Regions from separate parts of the Arthrobacter sp. DNA4 genome, predicted to be linked through region 2. Evidence: riboswitches for the same ligand, from Rfam matches in the RefSeq annotation. Region 2 holds a riboswitch; the other holds the start of a gene.
What was found. Region 2 has a riboswitch for glycine ahead of NMQ03_RS02290 (amino acid permease). Riboswitches for the same ligand answer to the same signal wherever they lie in the genome.
Positions count from the first base shown of each region.

Region 1: it holds a riboswitch for glycine, as region 2 does, so the genes downstream of both, gcvP (aminomethyl-transferring glycine dehydrogenase) here and NMQ03_RS02290 (amino acid permease) in region 2, are expected to answer to the same signal.

Region 1 covers NZ_CP101466.1:859,509-867,214, forward strand. Annotated here, with positions in the region: gene NMQ03_RS04070 (MFS transporter) at 1-856, opposite strand, end outside; gene NMQ03_RS04075 (TetR/AcrR family transcriptional regulator) at 940-1,476, shown strand; glycine riboswitch at 1,569-1,666, shown strand; gene gcvP (aminomethyl-transferring glycine dehydrogenase) at 1,859-4,705, shown strand; gene gcvT (glycine cleavage system aminomethyltransferase GcvT) at 4,718-5,866, shown strand; gene NMQ03_RS04090 (L-serine ammonia-lyase) at 6,440-7,706, shown strand, end outside.
Region 2 covers NZ_CP101466.1:469,041-476,746, reverse strand. Annotated here, with positions in the region: gene NMQ03_RS02290 (amino acid permease) at 1-1,502, opposite strand, end outside; glycine riboswitch at 1,657-1,754, opposite strand; glycine riboswitch at 2,068-2,167, shown strand; gene gcvP (aminomethyl-transferring glycine dehydrogenase) at 2,320-5,172, shown strand; partial or broken gene gcvT (glycine cleavage system aminomethyltransferase GcvT) at 5,182-6,289, shown strand; gene gcvH (glycine cleavage system protein GcvH) at 6,336-6,719, shown strand; gene glyA (serine hydroxymethyltransferase) at 6,716-7,706, shown strand, end outside.

The DNA.
Region 1 (7,706 bases), 390 kb from region 2:
TGGCGCTGATGGCCATGCTGAACACCCTGTTCCGGAACAGCGACATGTCCAGCAGTGGATGCTGCAGGCGGTGCTGGCGGCGTACGAACACGATCCCCATGACCACGCCAAAGGCGATGCTGCCCAGCCCTGCCATGCCCGGGCCTTCGGTGGCTACTGACTTGATGCCGTAGACCACGGGCACCATGACCAGCATGGAGAGCAGGACGCTTGGGATATCCACCCTGCCCGGCGCGGGATCCCTGGATTCCGGGATCAGGACAGGCCCCAGCGCCAGCAGGGGCAGCATGAGTGGCACGGCCACCAGGAAGACGGCGCCCCACCAGAAGTGCTCCACCAGCCATCCACCGAGGATTGGGCCCAGGGCGGCGCCGCCGGAGAATCCGGCCGCCCAGATGGCCACCGCAAGCCGCCGGCGGTTGGGCTCCGGGAATATGTTGCGGATCAGCGACAGGGTGGACGGCATCAGCATGGCGCCGAAGAACCCGAGCGCCGCACGGCCGGCGATCAGCCACTCCGGGGTGGGGGCAAAGGCCGTGGCGGCGGACAGCGCGGCGAAGCCCAGGCTGCCGATGACCAGCAGCCGCCGCCGCCCAATGCGGTCGCCGAGGCTTCCCATTGATACCAGCAGCCCGGCCAGGACCAGGGGGTAGGCGTCCACGATCCACAGCAGCTGCAGGCCGGTTGGTTCCAGGGCACGTGCGATGGCGGGCAGGGCAAAGGTCAGGGCGGTGTTGTCCACTGCCACCAGCAGCACGGGAAACATCAGCAGCCCCAGCGCAAGCCAATCCCGCCACGGGGGCCGCGCGGCGGTGCTGTCCCTTTGGGTGGGGGCCGGACTGAGGGAAGTCGTCATGCAATAACTGTACCGTCTGGACGGTATAGTTTGAAAACGGGCGCATTCCTTCTTCCCTGCCGGTGGAGGGCATGATGGAAGGCATGCCCCGAAAGCCTGTAGCCCGTGATGCGGTCCTTGACGCCTTCGAGTCCCTGCTGATCGAAGTGGGGGAGCGTGCTGCAACCCTCGACGCCGTAGCCCGGAAGGCCGGGGTGTCCAAAGGTGGCCTCCTCTACCACTTTCCCAACAAGGAAGCGCTCATCGCCGTGCTGCTTGACCGCCTGGAGGGGCTGGCCAAGGCGGACGCCGACGCGATGGCTTCGGCCGGTGAAGGTGCCGCCGCGTATTTCATCCGCTCCTCCGTCTGGGCGGATACTCCGCTGGACCGGGTCATCGTGGCTGCCACGCGGCTTGCGGAGGTGGCGCATGAAGAGACGCGCCGCCGGTTCGCCGCCATCCAGCAGCGGTGGCTGGACGAGATCGCAGCAGATGTGGGGCCCGGCCTGGCCAAGGCTGTCCTGTATATGGGTGACGGTTTGTACTTCAATGCCATGCTTTCCGTGGGCCCTGCGCCGGAAGGCGGAGCGGCCGCTGATGTGGAGGAACTCCTGGCCGCCTTGGAACGGCTCCGCAGGTAGTTTTCCATTTGCCGGGAGGGCTCGTGGCGTAGGACAATGGAGAGTTGTGAGGGCTGTCACCGGCCGTCATGATCCAACAAATGAATAGCCTTTGATCTGCGGCGGGAGAGTTCTGCCGGAAGTACAGGCAGGCGCCGTAGGAGCAAATCCTCCCCAGGAATCTCGCAGGCCCCTGTACCGCCGCGGCGAGGCACCTCTGGAAAGCAGCAGGCAGTTGTCCGGCCTCCCTTGGGGGACGCGAAACGGCTGTTGTGCTCACCGACGGTGCAAGCGGGTCCTGCCCAGGCAGGGAACGCGGAAACTCTCAGGTCCAATACAGAGCGGGGAGGGACCCGAATAGCTGTGGCGTACCCTGCGCCGCCTGAATAAATGGAGTTCCTTCGTGTCGGTTACCCCAGCCTCCACCGCCTTCGTCGACCGCCACATTGGCGCACGCCGCCAGGACGACGTCGACACCATGCTCAAAGCCGTGGGTTACGGCACGGTCGATTCACTGGTGGACACCGCCGTACCCAAGGTCATCCGCCAGGAAACCGCCCTCCGCCTGCAGGATGCCCTCAGTGAAGTTGAGGTGCTCGCGGAACTACGCAGGCTCGCCGCCAAGAACAAGACGGCCGTGCAACTGATTGGCCAGGGCTACTACGACACCATCACCCCTGCCGTGATCCGCCGGAACATCCTCGAGGCCCCGGCCTGGTACACCGCCTACACCCCGTACCAGCCCGAGATTTCCCAGGGCCGGTTCGAAGCACTCCTGAACTTCCAGACCATGGTCCAGGACCTGGTGGGCCTGCCCATCGCAAACGCCTCCCTCCTCGATGAAGCCACCGCCGTGGCCGAGGCCGTGCTGCTCATGCGCCGCTCCAACAAGACCAAGCCTGCAGCGGACGGCAAGACTGTCCTGGACATCGACGTGCTGCCGCAGACCATCGCCATCGTCAAGGGCCGCGCCGAGGCGCTCGGGTTCGAAGTTGAGGTCGCCGACCTGTCCAAGGGCCTGCCCGACGGCGACATCAACGGCATCGTGCTCCAGCAGCCCGGCGCCTCCGGCCGGGTCTGGGACCAGTCGGCCACTATTGCGGTGGCGAAGGACCGCGGCGCGCTGGTCACCGTGGCCGCTGACCTGCTGGCACTGACTCTGATCACCCCTCCGGGCGAGCAGGGCGCCGACATCGCCGTCGGCTCCACCCAGCGTTTCGGTGTCCCGCTGTTCTTCGGCGGCCCGCACGCCGCATACATCGCTGTCCGCAAGGGCCTGGAGCGTTCACTGCCCGGCCGCCTGGTGGGCGTGTCCAAGGATGACGCAGGGGTGCCCGCGTACCGCCTGGCGCTGCAGACCCGCGAGCAGCACATCCGCCGCGAGAAGGCCACGTCCAACATCTGCACCGCGCAGGCCCTTCTGGCCATCGTCTCCTCCATGTACGCCGTCTTCCACGGCCCCGACGGGCTGAAGGCGATTGCGGAAACGACTCACGGCCACGCCCGGGTGCTGGCGGCCTCGCTGGCAGCTGCCGGTGTGGAGGTGCTCCACACGAGCTTCTTCGACACCCTTACCGTCCGCGTCCCCGGACGCGCCGCCGCGCTTGTCGCCGATGCCGAAGAGCGCGGAATCAACCTGCGTCCCGTCGACTCCGATACCGTGGGCATCTCGCTCGATGAAACCACGACGGCGGCCATCGTCGCCGACGTCGCGGACGTCTTTGGCGCCTCCGTTGCCGCGGCTGAAGGCTTCGGACTGGAGGCCGCCGTCGGACGTTCCTCCGACTACCTGCAGCACCCGGTGTTCAACACGCACCGGTCCGAAACCCAGCTCCTGCGCTACATCCGGAAGCTGTCGGACCGGGACCTTGCGCTGGACCGCACCATGATCCCGCTGGGCTCGTGCACCATGAAGCTGAATGCCACCGCAGAGATGGAAGCCATTTCCTGGCCGGAATTCGCCTCCATCCACCCCTTCGCCCCGGACTCCCAGACCGAAGGCTGGCGTGAACTGATCGCCGACCTGGAGGCGGACCTGACCGCGATTACCGGGTACGACCAGGTGTCCATCCAGCCCAATGCCGGATCCCAGGGCGAGCTCGCAGGCCTGCTGGCCATCCGCGGCTACCACCACTCCCGCGGCGAAGAGCAGCGCAACGTCTGCCTGATCCCCGCCTCCGCCCACGGCACCAATGCCGCCTCCGCCGTTCTGGCCGGCATGAAGGTCGTCGTTGTGGCCACGGCCGCTGACGGCACCATCAACCACGATGACCTGACGGCCAAGATCGAAGCCAACAAGGACGTCCTGTCCTGCATCATGATCACGTACCCGTCCACCCACGGTGTCTATGACGGGGACGTCCGTGAGGTCTGCGACGCCGTGCACGCGGCCGGCGGCCAGGTCTACATCGACGGCGCCAACCTGAACGCCCTGGTGGGCCTGGCCCAGCCCGGCAAGTTCGGCGGCGACGTCTCCCACCTGAACCTCCACAAGACCTTCTGCATCCCCCACGGCGGCGGCGGACCCGGCGTCGGACCCGTGGCAGCCAAAGCCCACCTGGCACCGTTCATGCCCGGCGACGCCAACAAGGCAACGCATGATGAAGGCCACGGGGTGGCGATCTCAGCTTCCCGCTTCGGTTCGGCCGGCGTCCTGCCGATCTCCTGGGCGTACGTAAAGCTGATGGGCGGGGAAGGGCTCACCGAGGCCACCAAGTCCGCGCTGCTCGCTGCCAATTACGTCGCTGCCCGGCTGAACGAGTACTTCCCGGTGCTCTACACCGGCGAAGGCGGCCTCGTGGCGCACGAATGCATCCTGGACCTGCGCGACCTGACCGCCAAGACAGGCGTCACGGCCGAGGACGTGGCCAAGCGCCTCATCGACTTCGGCTTCCACGCACCCACCCTGGCATTCCCGGTGGCAGGCACCCTGATGGTGGAGCCCACCGAGTCCGAGGACCTGGCCGAAATAGACCGCTTCATCGAGGCCATGATCACCATCCGCAAGGAAATCGACCAGGTGGCCAACGGCGACTTTGCCGTGGCGGACTCACCCCTGCGCCGCGCACCCCACACGGCAGCCGCCGTCGTCAGCTCCGACTGGGACCGTGCCTACCCGCGCGAGCAGGCCGCGTTCCCTGCCCACCACAAGCAGGACAAGTACTTCCCGCCGGTGGGCCGGATCGACGGCGCCGCCGGAGACCGGAACCTCATCTGCTCCTGCCCGCCGCTCGAAGAGTTCGAAAACTAAAGGACCGGCACCGTGACCGAGAAATACACCGCCCTTTACGACGAACACAAAAAGCTTGGCGCCTCCTTCACCGACTTCGGCGGGTGGCAGATGCCATTGAAGTACACCTCCGAACTGGCTGAACACCACGCCGTGCGCAAAGCCGCCGGTCTGTTCGACCTCTCCCACATGGGCGAAGTCTGGGTCACCGGACCGCAGGCTGCCGCTTTCCTGGACTACGCCCTCGTGGGCAAGTTGTCCGCCATGGCCGTGGGCAAGGCCAAGTACTCGCTGATCTGCAATGAGGACGGCGGCATCATCGACGACCTCATCACCTACCGCCGTCCCGCTGCTGAAGACGGCACGGACGTCTTCCTGGTGGTGCCCAATGCGGGCAACGCCGCGGTGGTGGCGGCAGCCCTGCAGGAACGGGCCGCTGGGTTTGACGTGCTGGTGGAGGACGCCTCGGCCCGCACATCACTGGTCGCAGTGCAGGGTCCCAAGGCCCAGGAACTCCTGTTGCGCCTGGTCCCGGCCGCACAGCACTCCCTGGTGACGGAACTGAAATACTACGCCGCCGTGGAGGTTCCGTTCCTGGTGGGCGGCGCCGGCAAGGAACTCCTGCTCGCACGCACCGGGTATACCGGTGAGGACGGGTTCGAGATCTTCGTGGACAACGCGGACGCCCCGGCACTGTGGCAGGCACTGGTCGCCATCGCCGACGACGGTGAGCTGACCCCCGCCGGCCTCGCCTCACGCGACTCCCTCCGCCTGGAAGCGGGAATGCCGCTGTACGGGAACGAGCTCTCCCTGCAGGGTGACCCGTTCGCTGCAGGCCTGGGCCCCGTCGTCGCACTCTCCAAGGAAGGCGACTTCGTTGGCAAGGCTGCGCTGGCAGCAAAGAAGGAAGCCCGCGCCGGCAGCACCTCCGGCCGCCGCCTCGTGGGGCTCAAAGGCCAGGGCCGCCGCGCCGGTCGCGCGCACTACCCGGTCCTCAGGGACGGCGCCACGGTCGGTGAGGTCACCTCCGGCCAGCCATCGCCCACCCTCGGCTATCCCGTCGCCATGGCCTACGTCGACGTCGAGTACTCGGCACCCGGCACAGCCCTGGACATCGATCTCCGCGGCAAGGCAGAACCCTTCGAAGTCGTCGACCTCCCGTTCTACAAGCGCCTCAAGTAGTCCCTCCGTGCTGGCCTTGGCCCGTCGGAGCCGTCGTAGCCCCGGTCACCTTCGGGATCGGCGGACCGGACATTTTCACGCGTGCTGCGCCCCACCGTCCCCCTAGCCTCGCAAGCTCGGCCAGAGAACCCGGACGGCGTGGGCCCAGTTCCTCGCTTTGACGCACGCTTTCGAAAAGTCCGGCTCCGCCGACGCTCGTGCGGAGGCTTCAGTTGTGCGAGGACTTGGCCAGCGGCCCGGGCTGAGAAAGTAGGCGGACGAGGTGCGTGAATTCCCTTGGGCGGCCGAACCAATGCCCGGTGCATCGTTTCCTGCTGCGGCGTCGCTGTGGTGACGTGCGTTGGCGACTGGACGGATTCCGGAGACGTGCGTCTAAGGGAGCGTCACGTCCGCTTGGCGGGCGTCTTCGCGACCGAGCACGCGGAGGAATTCGGTCAGCCGCGCACCCAACCCGGCCACTGCGTCACGTCCGCTTAGCGGGCGTCTTCGCGACCGAGCACGCAGAGGATGTCCTGCCCGCTCCACCCCAGCCACTTAGAGTGACTCGAATCAGATTTTTAGTTAGGAATTGTCATGGCAGTCGGCGTATTCGACCTTTTTTCTATCGGTATTGGCCCTTCGTCTTCTCATACTGTGGGGCCGATGCGGGCTGCTGCTGTGTTTGCTGAGGAGTTGAAGGCCTCGGGGAAGCTCGCGGACGTGGCGTCGCTGCGGGTGGATTTGTATGGGTCGTTGGCGGCGACGGGGCATGGTCACGGGACGATGACCGCAATCCTGCTGGGGTTGGAGGGGTTCCACCCGGAGTTGATCCTGCCCGAGCAGGTGGAGGAGCGGCTGGCCTCGATCGCGGAGACCGGGATCCTGAACCTGGCCGGTGCGGTGGCATTGCCGTACGGGGTGGGCGACATGGTGCTGCGGCCGTTGACGGTGTTGCCGCGGCACACGAACGGGATGACGTTCACCGTCACGGACGCTGACGGGGATGTGGTGCATGCGGCGACGTTCTTCTCGGTCGGTGGCGGGTTCATCGTCCGCGAAGGTGAAGAGGACGCGGCGCAGCAGGAACTGGACGCGTCCAAGGAAGAGTTGCCGCTGCCGTTCCGGACCGCGGCGGAACTGCTGGAGCACTGCGCGGTGACCGGGCTGGGCATCGCGGACGTGATGTTCGTGAACGAGAAGGCCTCCCGGTCCGAGGAGGAGATCCGGGCCGGGCTGCTGCATATCTGGTCGGTGATGGAGAACTGCGTGCAGACCTCGCTCAAGCGTGAAGGGGTGCTGCCGGGCGGGTTGAAGGTCCGCCGCCGCGCCCCGGACTGGTATGAGCGGTTGAAGAAGGAAACCGCCCGCCCCGAAGACACCGACCAAGACGGGCAGGACCACTATGACCCCAGGTATTGGCAGGAGTGGGTTAACTTGGTGGCGTTGGCGGTGAACGAGGAAAACGCCTCCGGCGGGAGGGTGGTCACCGCCCCCACGAACGGGGCGGCCGGGATCATCCCGGCGGTGCTGTTCTATGCCCTGCACTTCGCCCCGGGCATGGACCAGGCCACCCAGGCCGACCGGGACGGTGTGGTGGTGCGGTTCCTGCTCGCCGCCGGCGCCGTGGGGGTGCTCTACAAGGAACAGGCCTCGATTTCCGGGGCCGAGGTGGGCTGCCAGGGCGAGGTCGGGTCCGCGTCCTCGATGGCCGCCGCGGGCCTGGCCGAGGTCATGGGCGGCACCCCGGCCCAGGTGGAGAACGCCGCGGAGATCGCGATGGAACACAACCTGGGCCTGACGTGCGACCCGATCGGCGGGCTGGTCCAGGTCCCCTGTATCGAACGGAACGCGATCGCCGCCG
Region 2 (7,706 bases):
ACCCGCTCTTCCCCCGCTTCTGCGGCGGCACCCGTACGGACAGCCTTGCCTGATGCGGCGTCGGTGAAGTCCTGGTCTGCCTGCAGTTCAGCCTGGAACGTGGCGAAACGGGCCTGGTGTGCGGGCCGGCGGCGGAGGACGAACCATGCGGCGCCCAGCAGGATGAACCACACCGGGGTGACCAGCAGGGCAACCAGGGTGTCCGGCTGGGTGGTGAGGGTCCAGATCACGAAGGCGAAGAAGGCGAAGACCACCCAGACCATGGCAACACCGCCGGGCATCTTGAACTTGGATGCTTCATGCAGGTGCGGCCGGCGGCGGCGGAAGGCGACGTAGCTGGCCAGGATGATGGACCAGACAAAGACGAAGCAGACGGCGGAGACCGTGGTCACCATGTCGAAGGCCTTGCCCACGTCCTGGCCCGCATACATGAGGACGACGCCGGACAGCAGCAGCACGCAGGAGAGGAACAGTGCGTTCTGGGGCACCTTCCGCCGGGACAGTTTGCCAAAGACGTCGGGTGCGTCGCCTTCCTGGGCAAGGCCGAAGACCATGCGGGACGTCGAGTAGATCCCGGAGTTCGCGGAGGACATCGCGGAGCTCAGCACCACGAGATTGACCACGGTGGCCGCGGCGCCCAGGCCTGCCAGGGAGAACATGGCGATGAAGGGGCTGTGACCGGCCCTGAACTCGGTCCAGGGGGTGACGGCCATCAGGATGATGAGGGCGCCCACGTAGAAGAGGAGCACGCGGATGGGGATGGAGTTGATGGCCTTGGGAAGGTTCCGCTCCGGGTTCTTGGCCTCGGCGGCGGTGGTGCCCACCAGTTCGATGCCCACGAACGCGAAAACGGCGATCTGGAAGACGGCCACGAAGCCCATGAACTCATTCGGGAAGAATCCGCCGTGGCTCCACAGGTTGGTGAAGGTGGCAGGGTCGGCGTCGGACTGGAAACCGGTGAAGATCATGAACAGGCCAACGATGATCAGGGCAGCAATGGCAATGATCTTGATGAGTGCGAACCAGAACTCCGTTTCGCCGAACGCCTTCACGGTGGTGAGGTTCAGCAGGAGCAGGATGGCCACGGTGGCCAGGCCGGGAATCCAGAGGGGCAGTCCGGGCCACAGCTCTTTGGAGTAGCCCGCGATGGCGATGACGTCGGCAATGCCGGTGATGACCCAGCAGAACCAGTAGGTCCAGCCTGTGAAGAAGCCGGCCCATGGACCCAGCAGGTCAGCGGCAAAGTCGCTGAAGGACTTGTAGTTGAGGTTGCTGAGCAGCAGTTCACCCATGGCACGCATGACGAAGAACAGCATGAAGCCGATGATCATGTACACGAAGATCACCGAGGGGCTTACCGCCGAGATGGTCTTGCCTGAGCCCATGAACAGGCCAGTGCCGATTGCACCGCCGATGGCGATCAGTTGGATGTGGCGGTTGCTGAGCTGCCGCTCCAGGTGCGGGGCTCCGCCGCCGGGGGACGTCGGGGAATGGGTCGTCATTGAGGAACTCCATCGTTCGAGCGGCACCCGGGGTGTCGCAAAGATTGGATTTCCTCCCCGCTCTGTCTGGGACCTGAGAGTTTCCACATGCCGGCATGGGCGTGCTTGCACCGTCGGTGAGCCAGGACAGGGCCCGGCTGCTTTCCAGAGTTGCCTCACCGCGGCGGTACGTGGGCCTGAGAGTTTCCTGGGGAGGGTTTGCTCCTACGGCGCCTGCTGAACGTACCGGCAGGGCTCTCCCGCCGCAGGTCAAAAGCGTTTGCTTGCTAAATCAGTGTTCAGTTGTCGGAGGGCATCCATCCCAGGCGCGGTAATGCGCAGAATGGATTGTGGGGCCTCCGGTGATCCCGGACGGCGAACAGAGCACCCAGCATCTTTGGGCCAGTTCCGCTGTCCGGCCGGATCACGGGGTTCAGTGTGGCGTCCGTCACGGACAAAAGTCAAACCCGGCGTTACGCCATCCACGTAACGCTCTGGAGCCCCAATTCATGACGGACCGATTTGCTCCCCGGCCCGCTTTGCCGGTAACCTGTGAGCCGAATCACCCACATTTCAATATGCCTTTCGAGCTGTGGCGGGAGAGTTCTCCCGGCCATCACCGGGCAGGCGCCGTAGGAGCAAATCCTCCCCAGGAATCTCTCAGGCCCATGTACCGTCACGGCGAGGCGACTCTGGAAAGCAGTGCTGCTCCGGCAGTACTCACCGACGGTGCAAGCAGGCCCTGATGGGTTTGCGGAATCTCTCAGGTCCAATACAGAGCGGGGAGGGACCCGATCCATGCCGTGCCACCCGTGACCGGCCAAACCTGGAGTTCCTCATGACGATTCAATCCCTTCCGTCTGCCTTTGCAGACCGGCATATCGGTGCACGCCGCCAGGCTGACGTGGACACCATGCTCAAGGCCGTTGGCTACGACAGCGTTGATGGACTGGTGGACATCGCCGTTCCCAACTCAATCCGCCAGTCCAAGCCCCTTGCGCTCAAAGACGCGCTGAGCGAGGTTGAGGTGCTTGCGGAACTGCGCAGGCTCGCCGCCAAGAACAAGACCGCCGTACAGATGATCGGCCAGGGCTACTACGACACCATCACGCCCGCCGTCATCCGCCGGAATGTCCTCGAGGCCCCGGCCTGGTACACCGCCTACACCCCGTACCAGCCCGAGATTTCCCAGGGACGGCTCGAGGCACTCCTGAACTTCCAGACCATGGTCCAGGACCTGGTGGGCCTGCCCATCGCCAACGCCTCCCTGCTCGATGAAGCCACCGCCGTGGCCGAAGCCGTCCTCATGATGCGCCGCGCCAACAAGAACAAGGACGTCCGAGACGGCAAGACCGTCCTGGACGCCGACGTCCTGCCGCAGACCATCGCCATCGTCAAGGGCCGCGCCGAGGCGCTCGGCTTCGAGGTTGAGGTCGCCGACCTGTCCAAGGGCCTGCCCGACGGCGCAATCAACGGCATCGTGCTCCAGCAGCCGGGCGTCTCCGGCCGCGTTTTCAGCCACGCCGGCGTCATCGCCGAAGCAAAGGAGCGCGGCGCGCTGGTGACGGTGGCCGCTGACCTGCTGGCACTGACCCTGATCACCCCTCCAGGCGAGCAGGGTGCCGACATCGCCGTCGGCTCCACCCAGCGTTTCGGTGTCCCGCTGTTCTTCGGCGGCCCGCACGCCGCATACATGGCAGTGGCCAAGGGCCTGGAACGTTCCATGCCGGGCCGCCTGGTGGGCGTATCCAAGGACGACGCCGGCCTCCCGGCTTACCGCCTGGCGCTGCAGACCCGCGAGCAGCACATCCGCCGCGAGAAGGCCACGTCCAACATCTGCACCGCGCAGGCGCTGCTGGCCATCGTTTCCTCCTTCTACGCCGTCTACCACGGCCCCGACGGGCTGAAGGCCATTGCCGAGCGCGTCCACAACAACGCACGCGCCCTCGCCACCACGCTCAAGAGCGCAGGCCGCGAACTGGCCTCCGAGACGTTCTTCGATACGGTCACGGTTTCCGTCCCGGGCAAGGCCGCCAAGGTCATCACCGCTGCTGAAGCACGCGGCATCAACCTGCGCCACATTGATGCCGACACCATTGGCGTGTCCGTGGATGAAACCACGACGCCGGAAATCCTGTCCGCGATCGCCGTCGCCTTCGGTGCCGGCCCCGTAGTGGACGCTGCGGGCTTCGACCTGCCGTCAGAGGTGCTCCGCACCTCTGAGTTCATGCAGCACCCGGTGTTCAACACCCACCGCTCCGAAACCCAGCTCCTGCGCTACATCCGCAGGCTCTCCGACCGCGACCTGGCGCTGGACCGCACCATGATCCCGCTGGGCTCGTGCACCATGAAGCTGAACGCCACCGCCGAGATGGAAGCCATCTCCTGGCCGGAGTTCGCCTCCATCCACCCCTTCGCCCCCGAGTCCCAGACCAAGGGCTGGCGTGAACTGATCAGTGGCCTGGAAGCCGACCTGGCGGAAATCACCGGCTACGACCAGGTGTCGCTGCAGCCGAACGCCGGCTCCCAGGGCGAGCTCGCCGGCCTGCTGGCCATCCGCGGCTACCACCGCGCCAACGGCGATACCCAGCGCAACGTCTGCCTCATCCCCGCCTCCGCCCACGGCACCAACGCCGCCTCTGCGGTCCTGGCCGGAATGAAGGTCGTCGTCGTTGCCACGGCGGCGGACGGAACGATCGACCACGAGGACCTGTACGCGAAGATCGAGGCGAACAAGGACGTCCTCTCGGCGATCATGATCACCTACCCGTCCACCCACGGTGTCTACGACGCGGACGTGACCGAGATCTGCGAGGCTGTCCACGCGGCCGGCGGCCAGGTCTACGTCGACGGCGCCAACCTGAACGCCCTGGTGGGCCTGGCCCAGCCCGGCAAGTTCGGCGGCGACGTGTCCCACCTGAACCTGCACAAGACCTTCTGCATCCCGCACGGCGGCGGCGGACCCGGCGTCGGACCGGTCGCGGCCAAGGCACACCTGGCACCGTTCATGCCCGGCGACGCCAACAAGGCAGCGCATGAGGAAGGCCACGGCGTGGCCATCAGCGCCTCGAACTTCGGTTCCGCCGGTGTCCTGCCGATCTCCTGGGCCTACGTGAAGCTCATGGGCGGGGAGGGACTGACCGAGGCCACCAAGGCAGCCCTGCTCGCAGCGAACTATGTTGCCGTGCGCCTGAACGAGTACTTCCCGGTGCTCTACACCGGCGAAGGCGGCCTCGTGGCGCACGAATGCATCCTGGACCTGCGCGACCTCACTGCCAAGACCGGTGTCACGGCCGAGGACGTGGCCAAGCGACTCATCGACTTCGGCTTCCACGCCCCCACCCTGGCGTTCCCGGTGGCAGGCACCCTGATGGTGGAGCCCACCGAGTCCGAGGACCTGGCCGAGATCGACCGCTTCATCGAGGCCATGATCACCATCCGCAAGGAAATCGACCAGGTGGCCAACGGCGACTTCTCTGTCCAGGATTCCCCGCTGCGCAACGCACCCCACACCGCGTCCGCCGTCGTGAACTCCGAATGGACCCGCCAGTACAGCCGCGAGCAGGCCGTCTTCCCCGTCCACCACCTGAAGCAGGACAAGTACTTCCCGCCGGTGGGCCGGATCGACGGCGCCGGTGGAGACCGGAACTTGATCTGCTCCTGCCCGCCGCTGTCCGAGTTCGAAAACTAAGGATCCCCCGTGACTGAGAACTACACGGCTCTCTACGAAGAGCACAAAAAGCTTGGCGCCTCCTTCACCGACTTCGGTGGCTGGCAGATGCCGCTCAAATACAGCTCCGAACTGGCAGAACACCACGCCGTGCGCAGAGCCGCCGGCCTGTTCGACCTCTCCCACATGGGCGAAGTCTGGGTCACCGGACCCCAGGCCGGCGCCTTCCTGGACTACGCCCTGGTAGGCAAGTTGTCCGCCATCGCGGACGGCAAAGCCAAGTACTCGCTGATCTGCAATGAGGACGGCGGCATCATCGACGACCTCATCACCTACCGGTTCGGCGATGAGAAGTACCTGGTGGTCCCGAACGCAGGCAACGCCCCCACCGTGGCCGCCGCCCTCGCCGAGCGCGCAGCCAACTTCGATGTGACGGTGGAGGACGCTTCGGCGGCAACCTCGCTCGTCGCAGTCCAGGGACCCAAGGCCGAGGCCATCCTGCTCAAACTCACGGATGAGTCCCGGCACGCCCTGGTCACCGACCTGAAGTATTACGCGTTCAACGAAGTCACCGTAGACGGCCACGATGTCATCCTGGCCCGCACTGGCTACACCGGTGAAGACGGCTTTGAACTCTTCCTCCCGAATGAAGGCGCCGCTTCCCTCTGGGAGTCCGTGGCCCAGGCCGGGGAAGAGTTCGGCATTGTCCCCTGCGGCCTCGCATCCCGCGATTCGCTCCGCCTTGAAGCAGGCATGCCGCTGTACGGGAATGAGCTCTCCCTCGAGCGTTCACCGTTCGACGCCGGCCTTGGCCCCGTGGTGGCGCTTAAGTCCAAGGAAGGGGACTTCGTGGGCCGGGCAGCACTGGAGGCGGCCAAGGAGTCCGGCTCCAAGCGCAAGCTCGTCGGCCTGAAAGGTCAGGCGCGCCGGCCGTGGCGGCTACCCCGTCCTCAAGGACGGCAACGTGGTGGGCGAAGTGACCTCCGGCCAGCCGAGCCCCACCCTGGGCTACCCTGTCGCCCTGGCCTATGTCGACGTCGAGCACGCCGAGCTGGGCACCGCACTGGACGTGGACCTGCGCGGCAAGGCTGAGCCCTTCGAAGTCGTCGCACTGCCCTTTTACAAGCGCCAGAAATAACCCCGCGCTCCCGCTTTCTTGCACTCCAAACTTAAGGAAAAACACCATGGCTAAAGTTGCCGCTGAACTGAAGTACTCCGCCGAGCACGAATGGATCGCCGCTGACGGCTCCGGCCCCTCCGTGGTGGGCGTGTCCGCTGTTGCCGCCGAGGCACTGGGCGACATCGTCTACGTGGACCTGCCCGAAGTTGGCGCCACGGTGACCGCAGGCGAGACCTGTGGCGAGATCGAGTCCACCAAGTCCGTGTCGGACCTGTACTCCCCCGTCACGGGCGAGGTCACGGAAGTCAACGACGACGTGGTCAGCGACCCCGCCGTGATCAACAACGACCCCTACGGCGCCGGCTGGCTCTTCAAAGTCACCGTCACCGAAGAGGGCCCGCTGCTCTCCGCACAGGAATACGCCGAAGCAAACGGCGGCGAACTGTGAGCGGCGTTTCATCCGCCGCGGGCACTGTGGCCTTTGAACAGGTGGTCTCCCCCAGCCTGAACGCAGACCTCTCCGCCCTGGACCCCGAAATTGCGGCAAAGATCGACGACGAACTGGGCCGCCAGCGCGACGGCCTGGAAATGATCGCTTCGGAGAACCACACCGCCGCCGCGGTCATGCAGGCGCAGGGCTCCGTGCTGACCAACAAGTACGCCGAAGGCTACCCGGGCAAGCGCTACTACGGTGGCTGCGAGCATGTGGACGTCATCGAGCAGCTCGCGATCGACCGGGTCAAGGCCCTGTTCGGTGCCGGGTTCGCCAACGTCCAGCCGCACTCCGGAGCCCAGGCCAACGCCTCGGTCATGCACGCGCTGATCAAGCCCGGCGACACCATCATGGGCCTTAACCTGGCCCACGGCGGCCACCTGACCCACGGCATGCGGATCAACTTCTCCGGCAAGCTCTACAACGTGGTTCCGTACCAGGTCCGCGAAGACACCCACACCATCGACATGGCAGAGGTGGAGCGGCTGGCCCAGGAGCACAAGCCGCAGCTCATCGTGGTAAGCTGGTCAGCCTACGCGCGCCAGCTGGACTTCGCCGAGTTCCGCCGCATCGCCGATTCCGTGGGCGCCTACCTCATGGTGGACATGGCGCACTTCGCCGGGCTGGTGGCCGCGGGCCTGCACCCCTCGCCGGTCCCGCACGCCCACGTGGTCACCTCCACGACGCACAAGACCCTTGCCGGTCCGCGCGGCGGCATCATCCTCTCCAACGACCCCGACATCGCCAAGAAGATCAATTCGGCAGTGTTCCCGGGCCAGCAGGGCGGGCCGCTGGAGCACGTCATCGCCGGCAAGGCCGTGGCGTTCAAGATCGCGGCATCCGAGGAATTCAAGGAGCGGCAGGAGCGCGTCCTGACCGGCGCCCGCATCCTGGCCGAGCGCCTGGTCCAGCCGGACGTCACCGCCAAGGGCATCAGCGTGG